DNA from 3 places in the Limosilactobacillus sp. DJ3M12 genome. Region 1 is predicted to be linked to each of the others. Evidence: predicted binding sites of a transcription regulator. Region 1 holds the regulator's gene; each other region holds the start of a gene.

The links. Region 1 encodes LexA, which represses DNA repair genes until DNA is damaged. Its sites were predicted from a motif close to CNAACANNTGTTNG; they were not measured.
Region 2: a site for LexA is predicted at 6,588-6,601, ahead of uvrB (excinuclease ABC subunit UvrB). Genes of this name have one in related genera too.
Region 3: a site for LexA is predicted at 6,418-6,431, ahead of QOS06_RS03220 (Y-family DNA polymerase). Genes of this name have one in related genera too.

What each region holds. Positions count from the first base shown of each region.
Region 1 is NZ_CANCWY010000001.1:101,679-110,119, forward strand. Features, by position in the region: tRNA gene QOS06_RS00525 (tRNA-Ser) at 5-92, opposite strand; gene QOS06_RS00530 (ribonuclease H family protein) at 245-913, shown strand; gene QOS06_RS00535 (hydroxymethylglutaryl-CoA synthase) at 939-2,096, shown strand; gene lexA (transcriptional repressor LexA) at 2,137-2,763, opposite strand; gene QOS06_RS00545 (DUF896 domain-containing protein) at 2,892-3,143, shown strand; gene QOS06_RS00550 (YneF family protein) at 3,217-3,444, shown strand; gene QOS06_RS00555 (lysophospholipid acyltransferase family protein) at 3,488-4,126, opposite strand; gene QOS06_RS00560 (tRNA1(Val) (adenine(37)-N6)-methyltransferase) at 4,221-4,976, shown strand; gene QOS06_RS00565 (GIY-YIG nuclease family protein) at 4,966-5,256, shown strand; gene QOS06_RS00570 (D-2-hydroxyacid dehydrogenase) at 5,258-6,250, shown strand; gene rpsB (30S ribosomal protein S2) at 6,414-7,202, shown strand; gene tsf (translation elongation factor Ts) at 7,300-8,175, shown strand; gene pyrH (UMP kinase) at 8,257-8,441, shown strand, end outside.
Region 2 is NZ_CANCWY010000019.1:3,859-12,299, forward strand. Features, by position in the region: gene QOS06_RS08700 (APC family permease) at 1-1,306, opposite strand, end outside; gene uvrA (excinuclease ABC subunit UvrA) at 1,575-4,439, opposite strand; gene uvrB (excinuclease ABC subunit UvrB) at 4,455-6,470, opposite strand; gene QOS06_RS08715 (hypothetical protein) at 6,688-6,963, opposite strand; gene QOS06_RS08720 (YfbR-like 5'-deoxynucleotidase) at 7,069-7,707, opposite strand; gene QOS06_RS08725 (phospho-sugar mutase) at 7,875-8,441, opposite strand, start outside.
Region 3 is NZ_CANCWY010000002.1:158,804-167,244, reverse strand. Features, by position in the region: gene QOS06_RS03255 (phosphoenolpyruvate carboxykinase (ATP)) at 1-122, shown strand, start outside; gene apf (aggregation-promoting factor) at 451-1,143, shown strand; partial or broken gene QOS06_RS03245 (exodeoxyribonuclease III) at 1,264-2,019, opposite strand; gene QOS06_RS03240 (NAD(P)-dependent oxidoreductase) at 2,315-3,556, shown strand; gene preA (NAD-dependent dihydropyrimidine dehydrogenase subunit PreA) at 3,549-4,847, shown strand; gene QOS06_RS03230 (aldo/keto reductase) at 4,945-5,793, opposite strand; gene QOS06_RS03225 (Hsp20/alpha crystallin family protein) at 5,926-6,357, shown strand; gene QOS06_RS03220 (Y-family DNA polymerase) at 6,476-7,978, shown strand; gene QOS06_RS03215 (hypothetical protein) at 7,978-8,421, shown strand.

The DNA.
Region 1 (8,441 bases):
TCTAAGGAGACAAGGGGATTTGAACCCCTGCACGCTTTTACACGCCTAACGGTTTTCGAAACCGTCCTCTTCAGCCACTTGAGTATGTCTCCATTTCAACTATATTATTGTAACAAAAAAATTGTAAAGCGTAAAGAGAATATCAATCAAGGAAATAGCTATTTAATAATTTTGCAGAAATGATTTCTTGCTGATATGATATTCTAATATATGATGTAATTTGAAATTTAATTAGGGGATTTTTATGGTAAAAAAATATTATGCAGTCAAAAAAGGTCGTCATCCAGGAATATATAAAACTTGGGCTGAATGTCAGAAGGAAGTTAATGGATATCCGAATGCTAAGTTCAAAAGCTTTTTAACGTTTAAAGGTGCTAATGAGTGGCTTCAGGCTACGGGAAATATCGTACCATCGACTAAAACGGTTGATTATTCTGATAACATTCTTGTTTATACTGATGGAGGCTCCCGTAATCATGGCAATAAATTGGGACAGCATGTTAAGGCAGATGATAAAGCGGCCTGGGCTTATTTTATTCAAACTAAAGATCAAGCTTATACAGGAACTGCTGGCGAATTTGGGGCTACTAATAATAAAATGGAGATTACAGCTTTAATTCAAGCACTAACTAAACTATTAGAACTTGGCCTCCAAGATCAACCAATTACAGCGATTTTGGATTCACATTACGTACTTGATCCAATTATGAAAGGCTGGTTAACTAATTGGCAGCGACGGGGATGGTTAACTGCTAGTGGCAAGCCGGTAGCAAATCAGAAGCTATGGGAAGAAATAGTTACCCTTTTACCTCAGTTCCCTAATTTACATTTTGATTGGACTAAGGGTCATGCAACGAATGCTGGAAATAATAAGGTCGATGAATTACTAAATAAGACGATGGATCAGTTATAATTATTTGACAAGAGGATGATAAGAAATGAGAATTGGTATTGACAAAATGGCTTTTGCAACAACAAATGACTATTTAGACCTTGTTGAATTAGCAAAAGAACGCAGCGTAGATCCTAATAAATTTACCATTGGAATTGGACAGGATCTACAGGCAGTTGTGCCACCTACGCAAGATATTGTGACTTTAGGAGCTACGGCAGCGAAAAAATTGCTTACTCCGGAATTAGAAAAAAATATTTCGACAGTAATTGTGGCAACTGAGTCAGGAATTGACAATTCAAAAGCGAGTGCAATCTACATTAAACGCTTATTAGGGCTTAGCGACTTCACCCGAACGGTAGAAATGAAAGAGGCTTGTTATTCTGCAACAGCTGCTATCCAATTTGCAAAGGGAGTAGTGGCGCTTAATCCTCAAGAAACTGTATTGGTGATCGCTGCTGATATTGCTCGTTATGGATTAAATACGCCAGGAGAGGTGACTCAAGGAGCTGGAGCAGTTGCAATGCTGATTTCGCGGAACCCTCACATCCTAACCCTTGAAGATACAACGGTTGCTTATAGTAAGGATATAATGGACTTTTGGCGGCCGTTATATGCAACAGAAGCTTTAGTAGATGGAAAATACTCTACTAATGTTTATATTGAATTTTTCCTTCAAACTTTTACCCGTTACCAGCAATTAACTGGGCGAGAATTAGCAGATTTTGCTGCCCTTACATTCCATATGCCATTTACTAAAATGGGAAAGAAAGGGTTAGAAGGGCTGCTCAAAGATCGTAATGATGAGGTAGCTCAACGATTACGAACACAATTAACCGCAAGTCAACTATTTTCACGTCAAGTTGGTAACCTTTACACTGGCTCCCTATATTTATCATTAATGTCATTGTTACAAAATAGTGACTTAAAAGCTGGAAGCCGAATTGGGTTATTTAGCTATGGTTCTGGTGCAGAAGGAGAGTTCTACACAGGAATCCTAGAAGATGGCTACGAGCATTATATGAATAATATTCAAGAAGAACTAGAACATCGTCACCAGGTTTCGGTAGCAGAATACGAAAAACTATTCAGTAGTCAATTAGGAATGAATGACCAGGATATCGAGTTTGATGTTACTAATGATCCATTACCTTTCGTTCTTAAAGGGCAAAAGGATCATCAACGGATTTATGAAGCCAAATAACTTAAATAAAAAGGAGCCCCAAAATGGACTCCTTTTTTATTTAGAAAATATGATCACGAAATAGTCCCACTACTTTACCAAGGATTTTTACATTGTCTAAGAAGATTGGCTCCATCGTATCATTTTCTGGCTGTAAACGAAAACGTGTTTTTTCTTTATAGAATCGTTTACAAGTAGCTTCATTATCATCATTCATTGCAATAACGATATCACCATTTTTAGCGGTGGATTGTTTACGCACAATTACTTGGTCGCCATTAAAAATCCCTGCTTTAATCATACTAGTTCCACGAATGGTAAGCATAAACAAATCATTATTATCTTGAATAGAAGGAGGTATCGGGAAAAACTCAGTAGCATTTTCAACTGCTAAAATTGGTTGCCCAGCCGTAACAACACCAAGCATTGGAATTTCTTTTTGAATCGGTTTTACACCTAAAATATCAAGTCCCTTGGGTGTGATCTCAAGTGCTCGAGGTTTAGAAGGGTCTTTTTGTAAGAATCCTTGTTCAATTAAGCGAGAGATGTGTCCATGGACTGTTGAAGTTGAAGACAGTCCAACAGCACTACAAATTTCACGAACAGTCGGTGGATAGCCATGATCTTCAACTTGTTTATGAATATAATTTAGGACGGCCATTTGTTTATTTTTTGCTACCTTTGCCATATTGACACCTCATTATCATTAATTGTGTTAAGCTTATCATAGATAGATGCATATTTCAAACGTACGTTCGTGATTTGCATTAATTTTATAAAATAAGTAAAATCGACTTTATTAAGGAGATGATTATAATGGCTGAATCGAAAGAACAAGATGCTTTATTGAAGCGAATTAATGAACTTGCTCATAAGAATAAAGAAGAAGGTTTAACTGAGGAAGAAACTAAAGAACGAGATCGTTTACGTAAGGAATACCTAAAGAACTTTAGAGAAGCAATGCGTAGTAATATTGAAATGATGCGGATTTTTGATAAAGAAGGTAAAGAGGTTACTCCTGAAAAGGTTCGTGAAATTCAACGTAAAAAAGGACTTCGTGACGATTAACAGCGATTTGCTCTTTTCAAAAATTGCTCTTTCGTGTAAGATGGATAGGTAACGAGCAAAGGAGGAAGTAATTGTGGGTATGACGATCATGCTAATGATTCTTGCATTATTAGTCGGTTTGGTTATCGGCTTCTTTGGTGCACGTAAATACATGGAAAACTACCTCCGCAATAATCCACCGATTTCGGAAGAGATGCTGCGGACGATGATGCTTCAAATGGGACAAAAACCATCAAGTCGTAAATTACATCAAATGATGCAAGCGATGAAAGCACAAGCTAAAAAGTCAAATCGTAAATAATATAAAAGGATGTGATTTTTATCACATCCTTTTATATTGGAAATTAAAATTCATCATTCTTTGGCTTTGGAGGAACAATATATTTATAATTGGGATCAATTTGTCTATCTAATTGGTCAAAGGCGTCTTGCATTTGCTTTTCTAAGTCAGCCTGTACTTCGGGAGTGAGCCGTTGCTTTCGGTCAATATAAATAGGCTTCCCAAATGCAATTTGGCGCGGCTTACGGGTAAATAGCTGGCCAAATTTTAGGGGTCCCTGGTAAACAGCAGGAACTAAGGGGACGTTTGCCATTTTAGCGATCACGGTGGCCCCGCCTTTTAATTTAGATGAGTAGCGTGATCCGCTAGGGAAAATAATGGTCGATAAGTCAGTCTTCTTTAAAATTGTAACCGGCTTTTTAATAGCAGACGGACCTGGATTTTTCCGATCAACCGGATAGGCATTTAGTGCTTTTAAGAATTTGCTAGCAATTGGATTCTTAAAAAGTTCTTTTTTAGCCATGAAGCTAAATTTTTTGGGCCATACGGCAAGCGCTAGTAAGACAGGATCCATCCAAGTACGATGAGGTGCAATAATAATATAATTGCCTTCAGGGATGTTTTCCCTATTGTATATTTTAGGTCGTCCGTTAATCAAATTTAAAAATGGATTAACGATTTTAACGAGGAAAGTGTACAACATGTCAATCTTCCAATCTATAACAAAATTAAGTTTTCGTTCCTCAGTATGACGAAAAAAAGTGGATCTTGCAAGTACAAAAATAATGGAGGACATAATGGAAAACAGAAATATTTTAAAAAAGGATGAAAGAATTGATCAGTTATATAGTCAGGATGTACGGATAATCCAAAATCCCCATTATTTTGCTTTTTCGTTAGATGCTGTCTTATTAGCAAACTTTGTGCGTCCCAATCATCGACAGAAATTAAAAATTGTTGACTTGTGCGCTGGAAATGGGGCAATCGGCATTTTTCTCCACGATAAGCTTAGCGGAACATTTACCGAAGTTGAATTACAACCACAGATTGCTGATATGGCTGAACGGACAATTTTGCTAAATGATTTACAAGATCGTTATACCGTCATTAATGATGATATCGCAAACGTTAATGATTATATTTCTAAGGACTCGATTGATATTGTCCTTTGTAATCCTCCTTATTTCCCAGTTACAGCCCAAAGCCAGAAGAATCCAAATAAAGCTTTAGCGATTGCTCGTCACGAAATAGCGACTGATTTAGTGACAGTTGTTAAAAAGATGAGTGGCTTATTAAAAATGAATGGTCATGGGTATCTTGTGCATCGTCCAGATCGTTTAGGTGAGATTTTACAAGTGTGTCAGGAAAATAGATTAGCACCTAAAAGAATTCAATTTATTCATCCTAAACCTGATCGTGATGCGAATATTTTGTTGCTTGAAGTGATTAAGGATGGCCGACCTGGAGGAGTAAAAGTAGTACCACCATTGATTGTTCATGGAGCAGATAACGAGTATACTCCAGCGGTTCAGGAGTTATTATATGGCAAGTGAGAAATACTATATTTATGTATTGTATTGTGCAGATAATAGCTTTTATTGTGGCTTTACCAACAATGTTAAACGGCGCTTTCATACCCATCAGACTTATCAAGGGGCAAAATATACTCGTGTGAAAAAGCGTCATCCGCTAAAGCTTATTTATTCAGAGGAATTTGAATCAAAGCATGATGCCCTGAGTGCGGAATATTATTTTAAACATCAAACCCGCCGCCAAAAAGAAAAATTTTTACTTGACCATGGTGTCGATTTATTGAAACTACGGAGGAATTAAGATGAAGATTTATATGTATGGTGTTTATCAGGATGAAGTTCCTTACATTAAGGAATGGCAAGAGGAACATCCTGAAGTAACTGTAGACTCAACAACGAAACTTTTAGACGAAAGCACAGTCAACTTGTCTAAGGGAAGCGATGGAGTAGTAGTATTCCAGCAAAAGCCTTATTCAGACGAGGCCTTACGTCAATTAGCGTTTAATGGTATTACAAAGATGTCATTGCGGAATGTTGGGGTTGATAATCTTAATCATGAATTAGTACGAGAACTTGGTTTCCAAATTACTAACGTACCAGTTTATTCCCCAGCTGCAATTGCTGAATTTTCAGTTACTCAAGCACTCAACCTTTTACGTCGAACAAAAGAATTTTATTTAAAATTAGCAAAAGGAGATTATAACTGGGCACCGCATATTGCTAAGGAAATGAATAAGCAGGTTGTCGGGATAGTTGGAACAGGAAACATTGGATCCACAGCAGCTAAAATCTTTGCTGGTTTTGGTGCAAAAGTGATTGCATATAGCCGTCACCAAAATAAGGAACTAGAAGAAATTGTTGAATACGTTAGCCTTGATGAATTATATAAACGGGCAACAATTATTTCGCTTTATTTACCTCATGTTCCAGCGACAGATAAAATGCTTAATGAAAAAACATTTGCAATGATGCAGGACGGGGTCTTACTGGTTAACACTGCACGTGGACCATTAGTCGATGAAAAGGCATTGATTGAAGCGTTGAATAGCGGTAAAGTCGGAGGAGCTGCTTTAGACGTAATGACTGGTGAAACCAAGATTTTTAACCAGCAAATTGATTTCCAAGAAGTTGATTATAACGAATTTAAGGATTTAGTTGATCGGCCAAATGTTTTAATCACGCCACATATTGCTTTCTATACTGATCAAGCAATTAAAAATATGGTTAAGATGAGTTTGTCCGCCAATCTAGATTTGATTAAAACTGGCACCTCAGATAAACTAGTTAAATTTTAAAATAAGTTAAGTGAAAAACCTTGTCAGTTTGCAAGGTTTTTTGTATACTATATTTCGGTGTTACGCGCCAATTTCACACCCAGAATGATGGTGGTGAGGGTGCTTAAATAGTCCCATTGCCAGAAGAAGACTGGGGAGGAGAAACAATTTGGAGGTATTATTTATGTCTGTTGTATCTATGAAGCAATTGCTTGAAGCCGGTGTCCACTTCGGTCACCAAACTCGTCGTTGGAACCCAAAGATGGAAGAATACATCTTTACTGAACGTAACGGTATTTACATCATTGACTTACAAAAGACTGTTAAGTTAATTGATACTGCTTACAACTACATGAAAGATGTTGCTGCTAACGATGGTGTTGCTTTATTTGTTGGTACAAAGAAGCAAGCTCAAGATGCTATTGAAGAAGAAGCTACTCGTGCAGGTCAATACTACGTTAACCACCGTTGGTTAGGTGGTACTTTGACCAACTGGAAGACTATCCAATCACGGATCGCTCGTTTGAAGGAACTTAAGAAGATGAGCGAAGACGGTACATTTGATGTTCTTCCTAAGAAGGAAGTTGCTGTCTTAACTAAGCAACGTGAAAAGCTTGAACGTTTCCTTGGTGGTATTGAAGATATGCCACGGATCCCAGATGTTATGTTCATTGTTGATCCTCACAAGGAACAAATCGCTGTTAAGGAAGCTCAAAAGTTACACATTCCAATCGTAGCTATGGTTGATACTAACACTGACCCAGACGACATTGATTACGTTATCCCATCAAACGATGATGCTATCCGTGCCGTTCGCTTAATCACTTCAAAGATGGCTGATGCTTTTGTTGAAGGTAAGCAAGGTCAAGACGATGCTCAACAAGAAACTGCTGATGATAACGCTGCTAACGAAACTGTTAGCGAAGATTCATTAAAGAACTTGAAGAACAGCGTTGAAGGTAAAGAAGACTAAAAATATTAAATTCTTGGGCTGTTTTGTACGGACCATTCTGGCCTAAGTACTAAACAGCCCTTTTTTCAAAAAAGATTATAAAAGGAGAGATTTCGTCATGGCTGAAATTAAAGCTGCTCAAGTTATGCAATTACGTAAAAAGTCCGGTGCCGGTATCATGGATGCTAAGAAGGCATTAGTTGCTAGTGATGGTGACATGGACAAAGCAATGGACTACCTTCGTGAAAAGGGTATTGCTAAGGCAGCCAAGAAGAGTGATCGTGTTGCAGCTGAAGGATTAGCTGATATTGCTGTTAATGGCAATACAGCTGCAATCGTTGAATTGAATTCAGAAACTGATTTCGTTGCTGCTAGTGAACCATTTAAGGACTTATTGAAGAAGGTTACTAAGTTAATTAGTGAAAACAAGCCTGCTAATGTTGAAGAAGCATTAGAAATCAAGACTGAAAATGGCACATTAAATGATGATATTATCAGTACTACACAAAAAACTGGTGAAAAGGTTAGCCTTCGTCGGTTTACTGTTGTAGAAAAGGATGACGGCGATAGCTTTGGTGCATACTTACACCAAGGTGGTCAAATTGCTGCATTGGTTGTCTTAGAAGGTGCTGACGATGCCACTGCTAAAGACGTTGCAATGCACGTTGCAGCTATCAACCCTGAATTCATGACTCGTGATGATGTTTCTCAAGAACGTCTTGACCATGAACGTGCTATCTTCAAGGAAGAAACTTTAAACGAAGGAAAGCCTGAAAAGATCGTTGACAAGATTGTTGAAGGTCGTTTAAACAAGTTCCTTTCACAAATTTGTTTAGCAGATCAAGACTTTGTTAAGGATTCTGACCAAACTGTTGAACAATACGTTTCAAGCAAGAATGGTAAGTTGAAGTCCTTCATTCGTTACGAAGTCGGTGAAGGAATCGAAAAAAAGCAAGATGACTTTGCTCAAGAAGTTAAGGACCAAATGAACTAAGCGTTCGGTCAAAAGGAGGACGTACTCAATGTAGTGCGTCCTTTTTTAAAGATTAACTTACCAATTCAAGGAGGATATCATATGGCAGATATTAAATATAAGCGAGTAATTTTAAAGCTCAGTGGAGAAGCATTAGCTGGCGACAAGGGTTTTGGGATTAACCCACCCGTTTTAAAGGATGTAGCTAAAGAATTAAAAGAAGTTCATAATTTGGGCGTTCAAATTGCCATCGTTGTTGGTGGTGGTAACATGTGGCGTGGTGTTAC
Region 2 (8,441 bases), on a different contig from region 1:
GTTTAACAATATATAAGATTGGTAATCCTACGATGACGATTCCGATAAAAAGAATTACACCAGCTGGATCATTCATAACTTCACTTACGAGGACAAAGATTCCACCAGCAATCGCAATAATTGGCACTAAGGGGTAAAGCGGTGTGCTGAATGGGCGCGGTCCCTTATTCTTATGTCTTAAAATGAAGATCCCAAAGAATGCTAAAAGATAGAAACAATAAACGGTAAACACACACAAATCTGATAAGTGATCAGGGTCAAAGAAGAACATCATAACCGTTGCAAGAATGATAATAAACATCGTTGCGACTACTGGTGACTTACCCTTTGGCGTGATATATGCGAGATAGCGTGAGAATGGCAAATCATGACGACGCGCCATTGCGTATACAATCCGGGGGAAAGTAATCATTTTCCCGTTCAAAGTCCCCATCATCGAAATAATAATTCCGGCTGACAGCAATTTTCCTCCAATTGCGCCAAAAGCTTTCACCGCTAAGTATGCAGTTGCATTTTCACCTAGCCGATGAATAGTGTTAACTGGAAGGAACTTAAGAATCCCAACAGTAATTAAAGTATAAATAATAAGAACAGCAGTAATCCCTAAAATAATAGCTCGTGGCAATAATTTTTGGGGATTTTTCATTTCTCCCCCAAGGTTTGCGATTAAAATCCAACCATCATAACCAAATAAGGTTGCTAAAACTGCTACCCCAAACCCACCAGTTGATTGGTGAATTTCGGTAACCGTTTGACCAAAAGCATCTTGATGCCCCCAGAACAAACCAAAGATAATAATTGCCGCAATTGGAATCATTTTTCCAGCAGTCGTGATAATCGAAAAAATTGCCCCAACTTTATTTTCAAAAAGGTTCATTACGCCAATGGCAATCACTGTAATCACTGCTAAAGGTATTCGCCACTGGGTTCCTAAACCAAAGAAGTTTGCCATTAAAATACTCATAAATCCGGCAACTGAAGCAATAATTGCTGGCCCATAAACAATTACTTGCATCCACCCGGCTAAAAATCCTAAAAGGCGACCATATAAGTTTTCAATATAGACATATAGTCCCCCGGTATATGGCATTTGGGCACCAATTTCCGCCACTGTTAATCCACCAGTTAAAGTAATAATTCCTCCAAATACCCAGGCTGCAATTGCAAGAGTAGATGTGCCAGCGCTATCAAGAACAGATCCTTGTTTAAAGAATATTCCCGATCCAATAATTGTCCCAATAACAATCGAAATAGCGGACCAGAATCCAAGCGACCTTTTTAGTTCATCTGTTGGCTGTTGATTCATCATCATTCCTCCATTCTTAATATTAGGCAAAATAAAAACCCGGGATATCACCTATTAATGCAATTTGGTCACGCCAAATGATTAATAGAGAACCCGAGTCTGTATAAACCTATTGATTGGGTACACCAAAATCACTCAGCCTTAATAGAGTTAGAGGCTGAGGAGGAAGAAAACTGTTGATTTTGATTATTAAAAAATAACATTTCTTTTCCCTCGTTTCGTGTACGTTGATTTTTATTAGAATACCATTAGAAGAATTAGATTGCAACTACTTTTTTTGCTTGGCTTCTCGTTCTTCTGCCCATTTTTGATCACGTTCGAGCATCTCTTTTAAATATTTACCAGTGTAGCTTCCCTTTACTTCTGCTACTTGCTCTGGTGTTCCGGTAGCGACAACATTACCTCCACCAGCTCCTCCTTCAGGGCCAAGGTCAATTAGCCAGTCCGCTGATTTCACAACATCTAAATCATGTTCAATCACTAAAACAGTATTTCCCATATCGACTAACCGCTGCAGGACAGCTAATAAGCGCTTGATATCATCCATGTGCAATCCAGTAGTTGGCTCATCTAAAATATAGAAACTCTTACCGTGAGACTGCCGGTGAAGTTCAGCTGCTAATTTCATTCGTTGAGCTTCTCCACCTGAAAGGGTAGTTGCTGGTTGACCAAGGTGAACATAACCCAGCCCAACGTCTTCAATAGTTTGCAATTTGCGCTTAATTTTTGGAATCGCACTAAAGAATTCAAGAGCTTCCGAAACAGTCATATTAAGGACCTCAGCAATATTCTTGCCCTTGTATTCAACTTCAAGTGTTTCAGAATTATAACGTGTTCCATGACAAACTTCACATGGCACATAAACATCTGGCAAGAAGTTCATTTCAATTTTAATAATTCCGTCCCCGCGGCAGGCTTCACAACGCCCACCCTTAACATTAAAGCTAAAACGCCCCTTAGTATAACCACGCATTTTAGCTTGGTTGGTTTGGGCAAATAATTCACGGATGTCATCAAAGACTCCCGTATAAGTTGCAGGGTTACTTCGTGGAGTACGACCAATTGGCGATTGATCAATATTGATAACTTTCTCAATATTTTCGACCCCGCTAATCGACTTGTACTTGCCAGGCTTTGCTGAATTATTATTTAATTTTTGTGCCAAGACCCTTTTGAGAATCATATTAACAAGGGTTGACTTCCCTGAACCAGAAACCCCCGTTACGCAAATAAACTCACCAAGTGGAAAATCAACTGTAATATCCTTTAAGTTATTTTCCGCTGCTCCTGTAATAGTAATTTTCTTACCGTTACCTCCTCGACGCTCTTGAGGTACTGGAATAAATTTTTTCCCTGATAAGTATTGGCCAGTTAAGGATTTCCGTGATCGCATAATTTGCTTAGGAGTTCCGGCTGCCATCACTTGGCCTCCATTTTCACCAGCTCCAGGGCCAATATCAACAATGTAATCGGCCGCGCGCATTGTATCTTCATCATGTTCTACAACAACAAGTGTATTACCAAGGTCACGCATAGCCTTTAACGACTCAATCAAACGGTCATTATCTCGTTGATGAAGTCCAATTGACGGCTCATCAAGGACATACATTACTCCTGATAAATTAGAACCAATTTGGGTTGCTAATCGAATTCGCTGAGCTTCTCCCCCTGAAAGAGTTCGTGCTGAGCGACTTAAAGTTAGATATTCAACACCAACATTTTTCATAAAGGTTAATCGATCAATTATTTCTTTTAAAATCGGCTTAGCAATTTCATTTTTTTGTGCAGAAAGTTTGATGCTCTTAAAGAATTCAAGGGAATCACTAATTGATAAAGCGGAAACTTCACCGATATTTCGCCCATCAATCTTTACTGCTAAGGCCCGCTGGTTTAGCCGGTAACCATGACAAACCGGACATGGAAGCTCAGTCATATACTTTCTCATTTGTTCCCTTGTAAAATCTGAGTTAGTCTCCCGGTATCGTCGGCTAATATTATTGATAACACCTTCAAATGGCACATCGACATCCCGAATGCCACCAAAGTCATTCTCATAATGGAAGTGGAATGGTGTTTCACCATTACCGTACAAAATCTGTTGTTGTTGCTTTTTAGGCAACTTATTGAAAGGAGTATCCATATCAATGCCAACCGACTTGCAGAATTGTTCTAACATTTGGGGATAGTATTGCGATGAGATTGGATTCCAGGGAACAATTGCCCTTTCTTTTAAGGTCTTTGTTCGGTCAGGAACCACTAAATCAATATCTACTTCAAGTTTCAATCCTAACCCTTCACATTCTGGACAAGCACCAGTAGGAGCATTAAAGGAGAATAACCGTGGCTCTAATTCACCAACTGTAAATCCACAAATGGGACAGGCATATTGTTCAGAAAATGGAATTGGGTCTCCACCAATCACATCAGCAATTGCATAACCATCGCTTAAGCGGAGAGCCGATTCAAAGGAGTCAAATAACCGCGACCTAATTCCCTCTTTGATGATGATTCGATCAATCACGACATTAACCGTATGTTTTTTATTTTTATCTAATTCAGGGACTGAATCAAGGTCATAAGTTTCGCCATCCACTTGAACTCGGACAAATCCCTCACGCTTAATTGTTTCAAAGACTTTCTTTTGTGTTCCCTTTTTATCACGAACAACCGGCGAAAGAATTTGCAGACGTGTCCGTTCAGGCAATTCTAGTACCCGATCCACCATTTGTTCTGGTGACTGACTAGTAATTGGAATATTATCGTTCGGACAAATTGGTATACCAACCCGTGCCCATAGTAAGCGGAGAAAATCGTTAATTTCAGTCACGGTTCCGACCGTTGAACGCGGATTATGGGATGTTGTTTTTTGGTCAATTGAAATTGCTGGAGATAACCCGTCAATCGAATCTACATCTGGCTTATCCATCTGGCCTAAAAATTGCCGCGCATAAGCCGATAAACTTTCCACGTAGCGTCGTTGTCCTTCTGCATATAATGTATCAAAAGCTAAAGAACTCTTTCCAGAACCCGATAGGCCAGTTACAACGACTAACTTGTTTTTCGGAATAGTAATATCAATATTTTTTAGGTTATGAGCCCGTGCCCCATGAATTATGATCTTATCATTTGCCACGAAATAATCCCTCCTCTATTTTTTTGCTTTTGTCTTTAATTCCATTATCGTATCACGAAGCGTAGCAGCCTGTTCAAAGTCAAGGCGTTTAGCAGCAGAGCGCATTTGCTCTGTTAATTCATCAAGCATCTTTGCTTGGGCCTCTTTATCTAGCTTTGCAAAATCTTTGTCAGTAAATTCAGCACTGTTATCTGCTTCAGCTTCATCCGTTGCTTTCTTAGTAACAGTAATTGCTTCTTGAATTGGCTTGATGATTGTATGCGGCGTAATGTGATGTTCTTCATTGTATTTCATCTGAATCGTCCGTCGCCGCTTTGTTTCATCCATTGCCTTTTGCATCGAGTCAGTCACGGTATCAGCATACATAATTACTGCCCCATTCTCATTCCGGGCCGCGCGACCAATCGTCTGAATAAGTGAACGTTCATTACGTAAAAAGCCTTCCTTATCGGCATCAAGAATGGCGACCAAGGATACTTCTGGAACGTCTAGCCCTTCCCGCAAGAGGTTAATTCCAACAAGAACATCAAATTTACCAAGACGGAGATCACGAATGATTTGCGTTCGTTCAAGAGTCTTAATATCACTATGAAGGTATTTGACCTTTAACCCCATATCTTTTAGATAATCAGTAAGGTCTTCGGACATCTTTTTCGTCAGGGTCGTAACAAAAACACGTTCATTTTTCTCAATACGTTTGTTAATTTCACCAACTAGGTCGTCAATCTGTCCCATTACCGGGCGAACCTCAACTGTTGGGTCAAGTAACCCAGTCGGTCGAATAATTTGCTGAGCAACGTGGTCTGTCTGTTCCATTTCATATGGGCCTGGGGTTGCAGACATATATACAACTTGATTAACATGTTGTTCAAATTCTGGTAGTTTTAATGGTCGATTGTCAAGAGCACTTGGTAAGCGGAACCCATAATCAATTAACATTTGTTTCCGCGCTCGGTCCCCGTTATACATTCCCCGTACTTGCGGCATGGTTTGATGGGATTCATCAACAACTAATAAGAAATCTTTAGGGAAGAAATCTAATAAGGTATAGGGAGGTTCGCCGGACTTTCGACCATCCATGTAACGCGAATAATTCTCAATTCCATTGGTATAGCCCATCTCACGCATCATTTCAATATCATAAGTTGTCCGTTGTTGAATTCGCTCTGCTTCAAGAAGCTTTCCCTCATCAGTAAACTTCTTTACTTGTTTCTTCATATCAGCTTCAATTTGTGGCAATGCCCGATCCATGACTTCTTCATTAGTCATAAAGTGAGTAGCCGGGAAGATAGAAACATGGTCCCGGTCACCAATCACTTCGCCTGTCAGCGCATCAACTTCACGAATCCGATCAATCTCATCCCCAAAGAATTCAATTCGCAATGCTCGTTCATCACGCGACGCCGGAAAGATTTCAACTACATCGCCACGAACGCGGAAACGCCCCCGTTGAAAATCAATATCATTGCGATCAAATTGAATATTAACCAGTGCAGTCAACAATCGATCACGTTCAATTTCTTGACCAACGCGCAAAGAAAGAACACTATTTTGGTATTCTCGAGGATCCCCTAATCCAAAAATACTAGAAACAGAGGCAACGACAATTACATCATTTCGTTCCAGTAAGGAAGTGGTGGCAGAGTGCCGCAGCTTATCAATCTCATCATTAATTGACGCATCTTTTTCAATATAAGTATCACTAGATGGAACATATGCTTCCGGTTGATAGTAGTCATAGTAGGAAACAAAATATTCAACCGCATTGTGAGGGAAGAATTTTTTCATTTCACCATAGAGCTGTCCAGCTAAAGTTTTATTATGGGAAAGAATCAAAGTTGGCTTATTAACATTGGCAATCACATTTGAGATTGTAAATGTTTTTCCTGTTCCTGTTGCTCCTAATAAGATTTGAGCTTTTTCACCATCTTCAATCCCCTTTGTCAATTGATTAATTGCTTGGGGCTGATCGCCGGTTGGTTTGTACTCTGACACTAGTTCAAATTTTTTATCTGGTTGCCGGTAAATCAAAAGAAATTCCTCCCTTACGTCGCAGTTAAATAAAATAAAGTGGAATCGCAACTTCATAAATTACCGCATCCCACTTATCACTGACTATTTATTATTTACTGTTATTAGTTTATCACCCAAACATGTATTCGTCTATAAATTTACAGTAAAAAAGTGAGTAGAAAACAATCTCTCCAAACAGGCCCATTTTCACTCACTTCTTAAAATATTTTATTTATCATTTAATTTGCCGAAAGTAACCAAAGTAAAATTGTAAGCCCGCGGCAACAACATTAATCCAATTCAAACAAATAAACCACGGAACAAGATTAGCATTATCAAAATGGGTTACTCCATAAAATACAGAAAAACCACCAATAATCGCAATAAGATTAAGCCAAGCACAGAGGCGCCGCATTACAATGTCTCTTGGTCGACTCAATTCCCAGATAATATCAACGATTAGCCACAATACTAAAATTGCAAATGTTCCTGCAAATAAACTTGGTGTCATCCTTGCCGCCTCCCTTTACTTTGTTAATTTTTACCTTCTACTTCTATTATAAGAAAGCGCTTGCAAAAATCAACTATTTGATAAAAGGAAGCCTAAAAGCATAAATTATTGTTGAATAATTTGCGTAGTAATAATTGCTAATTGGTTTTTCGCATTACCATCTGCATTATCTTTTAATAATTCTGGCAAAATCTTCTTAAGGAAATACTGGACACTAGCCATATCACGAAAATCCATAATTGCCGTCAAGCTCGACTTATAAATATCCATATAAACTGGTTCAGGATTACCTTTTTGGATCTCACCAAATGATTCATACATAAGATCAATCTTATCAGCAACCGCGAGGATTTTACCTTCTAAAGTATCATCTTTCCCTTCCGCAAATCGTCGTTCATAAGCTGCCCGGAACTCAGCCGGAATTTCAGATTGAATAAAGTTTTCTGTTAATGATTTATCAACCCGCGCCAGCATTGAGCGCAATTCAGGGGTAGCATACTTTACCGGTGTTTTGATGTCACCAATAAAGCGTTCTGTATAGTCATGATTAAGAGCTTTTTCATATAAAGAACGCCAATCAATTTCATTTCCGGCTTGTTCTTCAATATCACCAAGCATTTGTGCTGCTTGCGTTACCTTAAATGAATGGGCAGCCACATTGTGTTCCTCAAATTTAAAATATCCTGGAGCGCGGTTAATCATTTCGAGGTCGCTTAAACTTTTCAGATATTCATGCATTCCCACGATGAAGTCCTCCCAAAAAATAATTAATTTGTACAATCATACAATTTTTTGGCGAAATTTCAAGAAAGGTGAGGAAAAATTTAATCTTAGTGACATCCCCAATATCGTATATAAAAACAGAGACTGTTGAAAAAAGCAAAGTTTTTTCAACAGTCTCTCAGTTATTATTATTCAGCAAACTCTTGTAAAGCCTTTTCGAAATCAGCTAATTTTTCATTTGCCTTATCTAAGGTATCAGCACTTGTACCAATGTAGAACTTAAGCTTTGGTTCAGTTCCCGATGGACGAATAGCAATCCAAGTATCATCATCAAGAATGTAACGCAATACATTTGATTCTGGGATACCTAATTCACTTACTTCGCCATCAGCTGTAGTTTTAGTCCCATTAGCGAAGTCTTCAGTAACTACTACTTGATGACCGGCAAAATGAGTTGGGGCTTCTTCTCTGAACTTCTTCATTAAAGCCTTAATCTTAGCTGGGCCATCAACACCAGCATAAGTATTAGCAATTGTCTTTTCGCGGAAGTAGCCGTACTTCTTAAACAATTCTTGTAAGCCATCGTAAAGGGTCATGTTACGACTACGGTAATAAGCGGCAACCTCAGCAAGTAAAGTTAAGGATTGGATAGCATCCTTGTCACGAACAAATGGCTTAATAAGGTAACCATAACTTTCTTCAAAACCAAACATAAAGGTATGATCAGCTTTGCCAGTCTCATATTGATGAATTTG
Region 3 (8,441 bases), on a different contig from region 1:
CAAAGCTATTTGACCAAGATGTATACGTTGGAGAAATCTTTACTCACCTTGGTAATGACAAGTCAAAGGATGCTTTGAAAGAATCAGCTCAAGAATTGCTTGATGTTTTGATGAATAATTAAGATTACGATTAAGACAATTTTGTCATCGCCCTGTAACAAACAGTCCGTTACAGGGCGATTTTTGTGTCGTCAAGAAAAAATGAGCAGTTTTTTTGAATAATTTTTACATGAGATAATTCTAGTTATAATTTTACAAGTTACTTAAAAGCGATTAAATCAACGTTTAAGCGACTATAAAAAAATCAGCGAACGTTTGTTACAAAAAATTACAGAAATAACGAAATTTGATAAGTCCTAGTAACCCGCTCGTAACCCTAATCCTGTATAGTAGTTATCGTTGAAATGAGTTATTTGATTAATTAAGAGAAAAGGACGGATTGAATTTATAATGAAGTTATCTAAGAAAGTAGCCAAGATTACAGCAGCGATTACTGGTGCAGTTGCATTAGGAACAGTAGCTACTGCAACGACTGCAAACGCCGACAGTATTTACACGGTGCAAGCAGGTGACACCCTTTCTGGGATTTCTTACAAATTAGGTCACGATCTAACTTTTGTAGATACATTAGCAAACAACAATAATATTGTTGATAAGGACTTGATTTACGTTGGTCAACAATTAGTGATCAAGGATGATGGTGAAGTTGCACCAGCTACTCAAGAAGAAGTTGCTACTTTACCAGCCGCAAATGTTGCACCACAAGCTACACCTGATGAAAATCAAGCACAACAAAACCAACAAGTACAATCAAACCAAGAAGCACCAGTTGCTCAACAACAAGTACAAACTCCACAAACACAAAATGTACAACAATCTAGTGCTCAAGCATCAACTGGCTATAACTCAAATGTAGCTGGAAATGATGCTGCTGCTAAGGCTTGGATCGCAGCTCGCGAATCAGGTGGTAGCTACAGTGCACGGAATGGTCAATATATTGGTAAGTACCAATTGTCAGCATCATACTTAAATGGTGACTACTCAGAAGCTAACCAAGAACGAGTAGCTGATCAATATGTAGCTAGCCGTTACGGTTCATGGAGTGCTGCTCAATCATTCTGGCAATCACACGGTTGGTACTAAAACAAGATTTAATAAAATAGATAATCAACAAATTTCAAACATACGATAAAAGAGGTTAGAAAAATTTTAGTTTTTCCAACCTCTTTTCGTTTAACTATTATAAAATTTAGCTCGTTTTTCTTATACTTCAACATTAGCAACAAGTTCAATTGGACAGTGACTTGAACCTTTGACATCTGAAAGAATCTTGGCTTCTTCAATTCGTCCTTTCCATACATCAGAAACTAAGAAGTAGTTGAGACGCCAACCTACATTTCGTTCCCGTGCGTCATAACGATAATTCCATCAGGTATATGCACCATGCAAATTAGGGTGGAGATAACGGAAAGTATCCGTCAAGCCAGCATTAAGTAATTTACCAAAATCAGCTCGTTCTTGTTTTGTAAAGCCGGCTTTATGATGATCTTCTGTTGGCTCTGCTAGGTCAATTGGTTGATAGGCAACGCTCATATCACCGCCAATGATTACTGGCTTACTACTTTGCAAATTAGTAACATAATCAAGGAAAGCGCGATCCCAGTCGAGACGATAATCAAGATGTTGCAGCTTTTCACCTGAAACTGGGACGTATACATCAATCAAATAGAAGTTTGGATATTCGAGCGTGATTAGTCCTTTATCAAAAATTGAATTATTCATTCCATATATAACGTTTTCTGGCTTATATTTAGTGAAAATGGCGGTACCAGAATAACCCTTCTTTTCTGCATAATTCCAGTATTGGTAATAATCAGGAATTTGAATCGGTTCTTCGCCTTTATCCAATCGTGTGCATTGTAGACAGAAGAAGTCAGCATCTTGGCGTTTAAAATCTTCGACAAATCCATGATTAATGGCTGACTTCAAGCCATTGACACTCCAAGAAATAAATTTCATGTTAATCCTTCTTTCAATTTAACCAAACCATGTCTCTGTAATAATTGTACAAGGAATTTGATTTTTCATTAAGTAATAAGACTCTTTTTGTGATTTTTGATACAAAAACTGTTGTAGATGTTAAATAAAAATATTCATATTGTATATACGAAGATATCAACTTTAAGAATAAACGATGCAATATATTAAGGGGATCGCCTACTTATATCGAAAGCGTTTATATAATATTATTTATATATAAAGTTACGTTTATCACAAAATTGTCAAAGAGTCACAACTTAGAGGAGGGTGTCTAATGACTTCAAAGTATGAAACAGAGTCGAAAGGTTACACGATGACAACCGTAATGCAGGAAGCTGCACGATGTTTATTATGTCATGATGCACCATGTTCACAAGCTTGCCCAGCACATACTAATCCAGCAAAATTTATTCGAAGTGTTCTTTTTCGTAATGTTAAAGGGGCAGCTGAAACGATTCGGGAAAACAATGCGTTAGGATCAATCTGTGCGCGTGTTTGTCCAACTGAGCGTTACTGTGAAAAGGCATGTACCCGGGCTAAAATCGACGGACCAATTGATATCGGTGGGATTCAACGGTATGTCACTGATATGGAGCGAAAGATGAATATGAAGATTCTTAAAGCTGGTAAGCCAAACGGAATGAGTATTGCCATCATTGGTAGTGGCCCATCAGGTTTACAGGCAGCCACGACTCTTCGTGAAAAGGGCTATGCAGTTGATATCTATGAAAAAGCTGCTAAGGCTGGCGGTTACTTGACCTACGGCATTCCTGAGTATCGGTTGCCGGAAGAAATTGTGGATTATGAAGTTCAACGAATTGTCGACCTTGGTGCGCACATTATCTATAACACAACTGTCGGAAAAGATATTTCAATGGATGACCTTAAAGCTCGTTACAATGCAGTAATTGTTGCTATTGGGACAAGTGAAGCAAAGATGCTTCCAATGTTTGAACACAATATCTGTACTGAATCAGCAATCTCATTCCTAGCCCGGGCAAAAGAAAGTAAGGGTAATTTAGAAGATCTTCCGCAAAATGTCCTTGTTATTGGTGGTGGGGATGTTGCAATGGATGTTGTAACAACCTTAAAGAAGCTTAATGTTCCTTATGTTACCGATGTTGTTTATGAGCAGTTTGATGAATTCAAAGCTTCTAAAAAGGAACTTGCCGGTGCTCAAGAAGCTGGTGTAACAATTGTTGATGGTTACGTTCCAAAAGAAGTTCATCAGAATCGTGCTACCTTTACTCACCGGAAGATTAAGAGTGAATTAACTATTACTGCTGATAAGATTATTTTAGCAGTTGGTCAAAAAGCGAATGCAGAAGGACTAGACATTGACTTACAGCATAATGAAATTCCATTCCGTGAACCACGATTCCGGACAAAAGATCCCAAAGTTTTTGCGACTGGTGATATTGTTGCCGGAGATAAAACCGTTGTGGTAGCAGTACAGAAAGGAAAAGAAGTAGCAGAAGAAATAGACCGGTTGTTAGGAGGACAAGAAAATGATTAAAAAAAATTTATCTGTAGACTTTTTAGGCGTTCATTTTGAAAATCCATTTTGCTTGTCGTCCTCACCTGTTGGGAACTGTTACGAAATGTGTAAGAATGCATATGACGCTGGTTGGGGCGGTATCGTATATAAGACTTTATCACCAACACACTTTAAGATTGATGAAGTTTCTCCTCGGTTCGACGAATTAGCCAAGGAAGACATGCATTTTGTTGCCTTTAAGAATATGGAACAATTATCAGAACACCCCTTGGAGCAGGACTTGGCTGATATGCGACGGTTAAAAGAGGAATATCCCAATAAAGTCTTGATTGCTTCAATTATGGGTGAGACATTGGAAGATTGGACCAACCTGGCTAAGTTAGTAACTGAGGCAGGGGCTGATATGATTGAATTAAACTTCTCTTGTCCACAGATGACTTCTCATACCATGGGTTCAGATGTGGGAACTAATCCAGAATTATGTAAGAAGAATTGTGAAGCCGTTAAACGCGGGACTAGCCTTCCAGTTCTTGCGAAGATGACACCAAATATTACGACGATGGTTCCGATTGTTAAGGCATGTCTAGAAGGAGGGGCAGATGGCTTCTCCGCAATCAATACTGTTAAATCAATTGTTGATGTTGATCTGAAGAAGAAAGTTGGTTTACCAAATATTGATGGTAAATCTTCTGTTTCTGGATTATCTGGGAAAGCTGTTAAGCCAATTGCTTTACGTTTCTTACAACAATTACGGTCAGCAGCCGGCCTTGAACAACTACCGATTTCTGGAATTGGGGGAATTGAAACCTGGGAAGATGCTGCTGAATTTATTCTTTTGGGTGCTACTACTCTCCAAGTTACAACTGCGATCATGGAATATGGTTATCGGATCATTGATGACCTTACTAATGGTTTAATGCATTACATGGAAGAACAGCATGTAGACCACCTTCAAGATCTTGTCGGCTTAGCTAATAAGAATATTATTCCTACTAATCAGCTTGACCGAAATTACAAGGTTTACCCTAAGATTGATTGGGATAAGTGTATCGGTTGTGGACGTTGCTTTATCTCATGTCAAGATGGTGCTCACCAAGCATTAACTTGGGATGATGAAAAACGGCAACCAGTTTTTGATAAGAGTAAGTGTGTCGGTTGTCAACTGTGTGCACTTGTTTGTCCTGTGGGGGCTATTAAGTTAGGCCTTGTTGAGATTAAGCCGGGCCACAAAGGTAATCCAGCAGAAATCGATGTAGGATCTCAACGTCTTCATCGCTATCACCCGGTAAAGGCTAATCAAGAAAATTAATTATTAGTTTTCCTCATATATGAAAAATCGAACTGCAACTTTGTGAAATGCAAAATTGTAGTTCGATTTTTAGCTTTATTATGTCACATTGTAACTCTTAAATTACTGCGAGGGGTACTTTTTTATTTGGTGATGGGAACTCTTTTTGTAAAGCAAGTAACTCATCATCACTTAGTTCAATGTTACCAGCTGCAACATTTTCTTCAGCATGTTTTGGGCTGCTGCTCTTTGGAATAGCAAGGATATTTCCAATTCTTAAGACCCATGCAAGCATGATCTGACTAACGGTCATATGGTGGTTTGCGGCAATTTCTTTTAGTAGCGGATTCTCGGTTAACTTTCCAGATAGACTGTCACCCTGTGCAAGGGGAGAGTAGGCTATTAATGGAAGCTGATGCTGTTTCATTAAGGGAAGGAGGTCAAATTCAATTCCGCGACTATCGAGATTATAGAGATCTTCGTTGGCAACGCAATCAGTGCCATTTTTAAGGCGCCATAATTCTTCAAGATCACTGACATCGAAGTTTGAGACTCCCCATGCTTTAATCTTTCCTGCCTTTTTAACTCTCTCTAATTCGTTGACTGTTTCTGCTAACGGAATCCCACCCCGCCAGTGTAAAAGGTAAAGGTCAAAATAGTCTGTTCCTACGGCAGCTAAACTTTGGTCTAAACTATGCTCAAGTTTTGTCTTGCTGGCACTTGAAGGAAGAACTTTATCAATTAAGAATAGCTTTTCCCGACTATATGGTTTGATGGCCTCAGCGACAAGTGCTTCAGAACGACCATCGCCATACATTTCCGCAGTATCAATAGCTTGTGCGCCAACGTCAATTGCAGTTTGAATGGCTTTAATTTCTGTGGACCGATTGACGAGAGAATTTCCCATATTCCATGTTCCGATTCCAATTGCGGGCATTGAAACATCATTGATTGTGACTTTTTTCATCTTGCGCGGCTCCTTTCTATTTTCCTACTTCTATTATATTCTTTTTAGTCAATGGTCCCTAGCATATTAGTTGCATTTTAGCTGAAAGCGTTTAACATAGACAATGAATAAGAAGGAAAGGAAGCATTCTTTATGGCTAATGAATTACAAAACCGTAATAATTTATTCGATAGTTTGATGAACATGCGTAACTGGATGAACGATGATTTCTTCTCTAACCTAACTCCGGTTGCTGATCACATGAAGACAGATGTTACAGAAGATGACAAAAATTATACCGTAAAGATTGACATGCCTGGATTTGATAAGAAGGATATTCACATTAATTATGCCAATGATATTTTGACAGTTACTGGTCATCGGGATACCTTTGATGATGATGGTGATAAGGATGGCAATGTTCTGCATTCTGAACGTCGGTATGGCCAAATGAGTCGGCAATATCGTTTACCAGATGTAAATAAGAAGGATATCAAAGCTCAATACAAGAATGGTGTTTTGACAATTACTCTTCCTAAGAAGGATGAGACTGATGACGATGAAAATCATATTGATATTGAATAATTAAATTAAGTTAAATAAGGAGGCTGAGTTTTTCTAGCCTCCTTATTTTTAACTGTTTCTTGAACATATGTTTGATTGAAGATATAATAATATTTACTGAAGTGCTGGAGGTATTCTCATGATGGGGCGAACATATATGGCAATCGATTTAAAATCATTCTATGCCTCGGTCGAATGTACTGAGTGTGGGCTAGATCCCTTAAACGCTAACCTCGTAGTTGCCGATGAATCGCGAACTAGTAAGACTATTTGTCTCGCCGTTTCACCAGCTTTGAAAAATTTTGGTGTTTCTGGTCGCCCGCGATTGTATGAGGTGGAACAACGAGTAGCATACTTGAATAATCGTCGTGCCAGAGAAATGTCTCACCAGCGATTATCACCAGTTGTTTCAATTTACCGGGATGAACTATTAAAATCACCGGAACTTAAAATTGGTTATAGGATTGCGCGCCCACGAATGAATTTTTATCTTGAAAAAAGTGCCGCCATCTATGAAATTTATTTACGCTATTTACCACCAGAAAAGATCCACGTTTATTCTATTGATGAGGTAATGATGGATATTACCGATTATCTTAATAAGTACCATGTTAGCGCCCGTTCTTTAGCTAAGGAAATCATCCAAACAATTAAAGCAGAGACACAAATTACTGCAACTGCAGGAATTGGGACCAATCTTTTCTTAGCGAAAGTAGCGATGGATATAGTAGCTAAACGGATTCCAGGGGATGAAGACGGGGTCCGGATTGCACAGATGAATGAACATACTTTTCGCCGTTACCTTTGGGCGCACCAGCCACTAACAGACTTTTGGCGAATTGGTCCTGGGTATGCGCGACGACTAAAAAAGCTAGGTCTTCATACAATGGGAGATATTGCTCGTTGTTCTTTGGGAAAGTTATCTGATCCAATGAATGAAGAAGTATTATACCGCGAATTTGGAAAAAATGCGGAAATCATTATTGACCATGCGTGGGGATATGAGTCAGCCACCATTAAAGATATCAAAAATTATCATTCATCAGATCATGGGGTGTATTCTGGGCAGGTGTTGCCTCGACCTTATAACTTTACAGAAATCCGGTTAGTGATTCAAGAGATGGTTAATTCATTGGCTCTCCAGTTAACCAAGCAAAACTTAGTAACTGATCAAGTAGCTTTAAGGGTCGCCTATGATGTTTCTAATATATCGGAGGATTACCAAGGACCATTAGTGACAGACTTCTATGGACGCCAGGCGCCAAAGCCAATGCATGGAAAAGCTAATCTTTCCTTACCGACTTCATCTGGTACAGAATTGATGGAGGCATTTATGAAGTTATGTGATTCTGGCCTTGACCGGCGATTGACAGCTCGTAAAATTACGGTAATAGCGAACCACCTTCTCTCACCACGGCTTGCCAGATTGGCGAATTATAATGAGCAGTTAGATTTATTTACGGACTCAATGAAAAAACATAAGAATCGTTCCGAAGTTCAAGAAAAGGATCAAAAACTACAAAGACTTGTCCTTGATTTGCAAAATGAGTACGGTAAAAACGCCATTATTCGAGCAGCGGATTTGAAAAAAGGTGCTACTCTTTTGGAAAGAAATAATCAGATTGGAGGGCACCAAGCATAATGGAAAATGAAGATTTGCTGAAAATAGAAAAAAGCTTGTTTAGTGATACCTCAAAGTATCGTGATATTATCAACACCCCTCGGCATGTTTCTCAAGCTCATACGCCAATGACCACCGAAGATCGCGCTGCTCAGTTTTCTCCTTTTGCGGCCTTGACCGGCTACCATCAATTATTAGCAAAGGTAGGGGAAAAGTATGGTCATAAGACTTATCCCACAGCTGAGATGAGGCATCGAATTAGAGTCCAACTTGCCATGATTGAACGGGGCCGATCACATCCGTTAATAAAAGTTGAATTCTTTAATGGTAAGACAGGTTTTTATGAAGAATACACGGGAAAATTAAAACGAATTGATTACCATGCTCATCACCTAATATTTGATGACGGAACAAGGCTTATAATTCAAAATATTCGTAAAATTAAAAGAGATCAGTTTTGCTGATCTCTTTTAATATAAGGTAT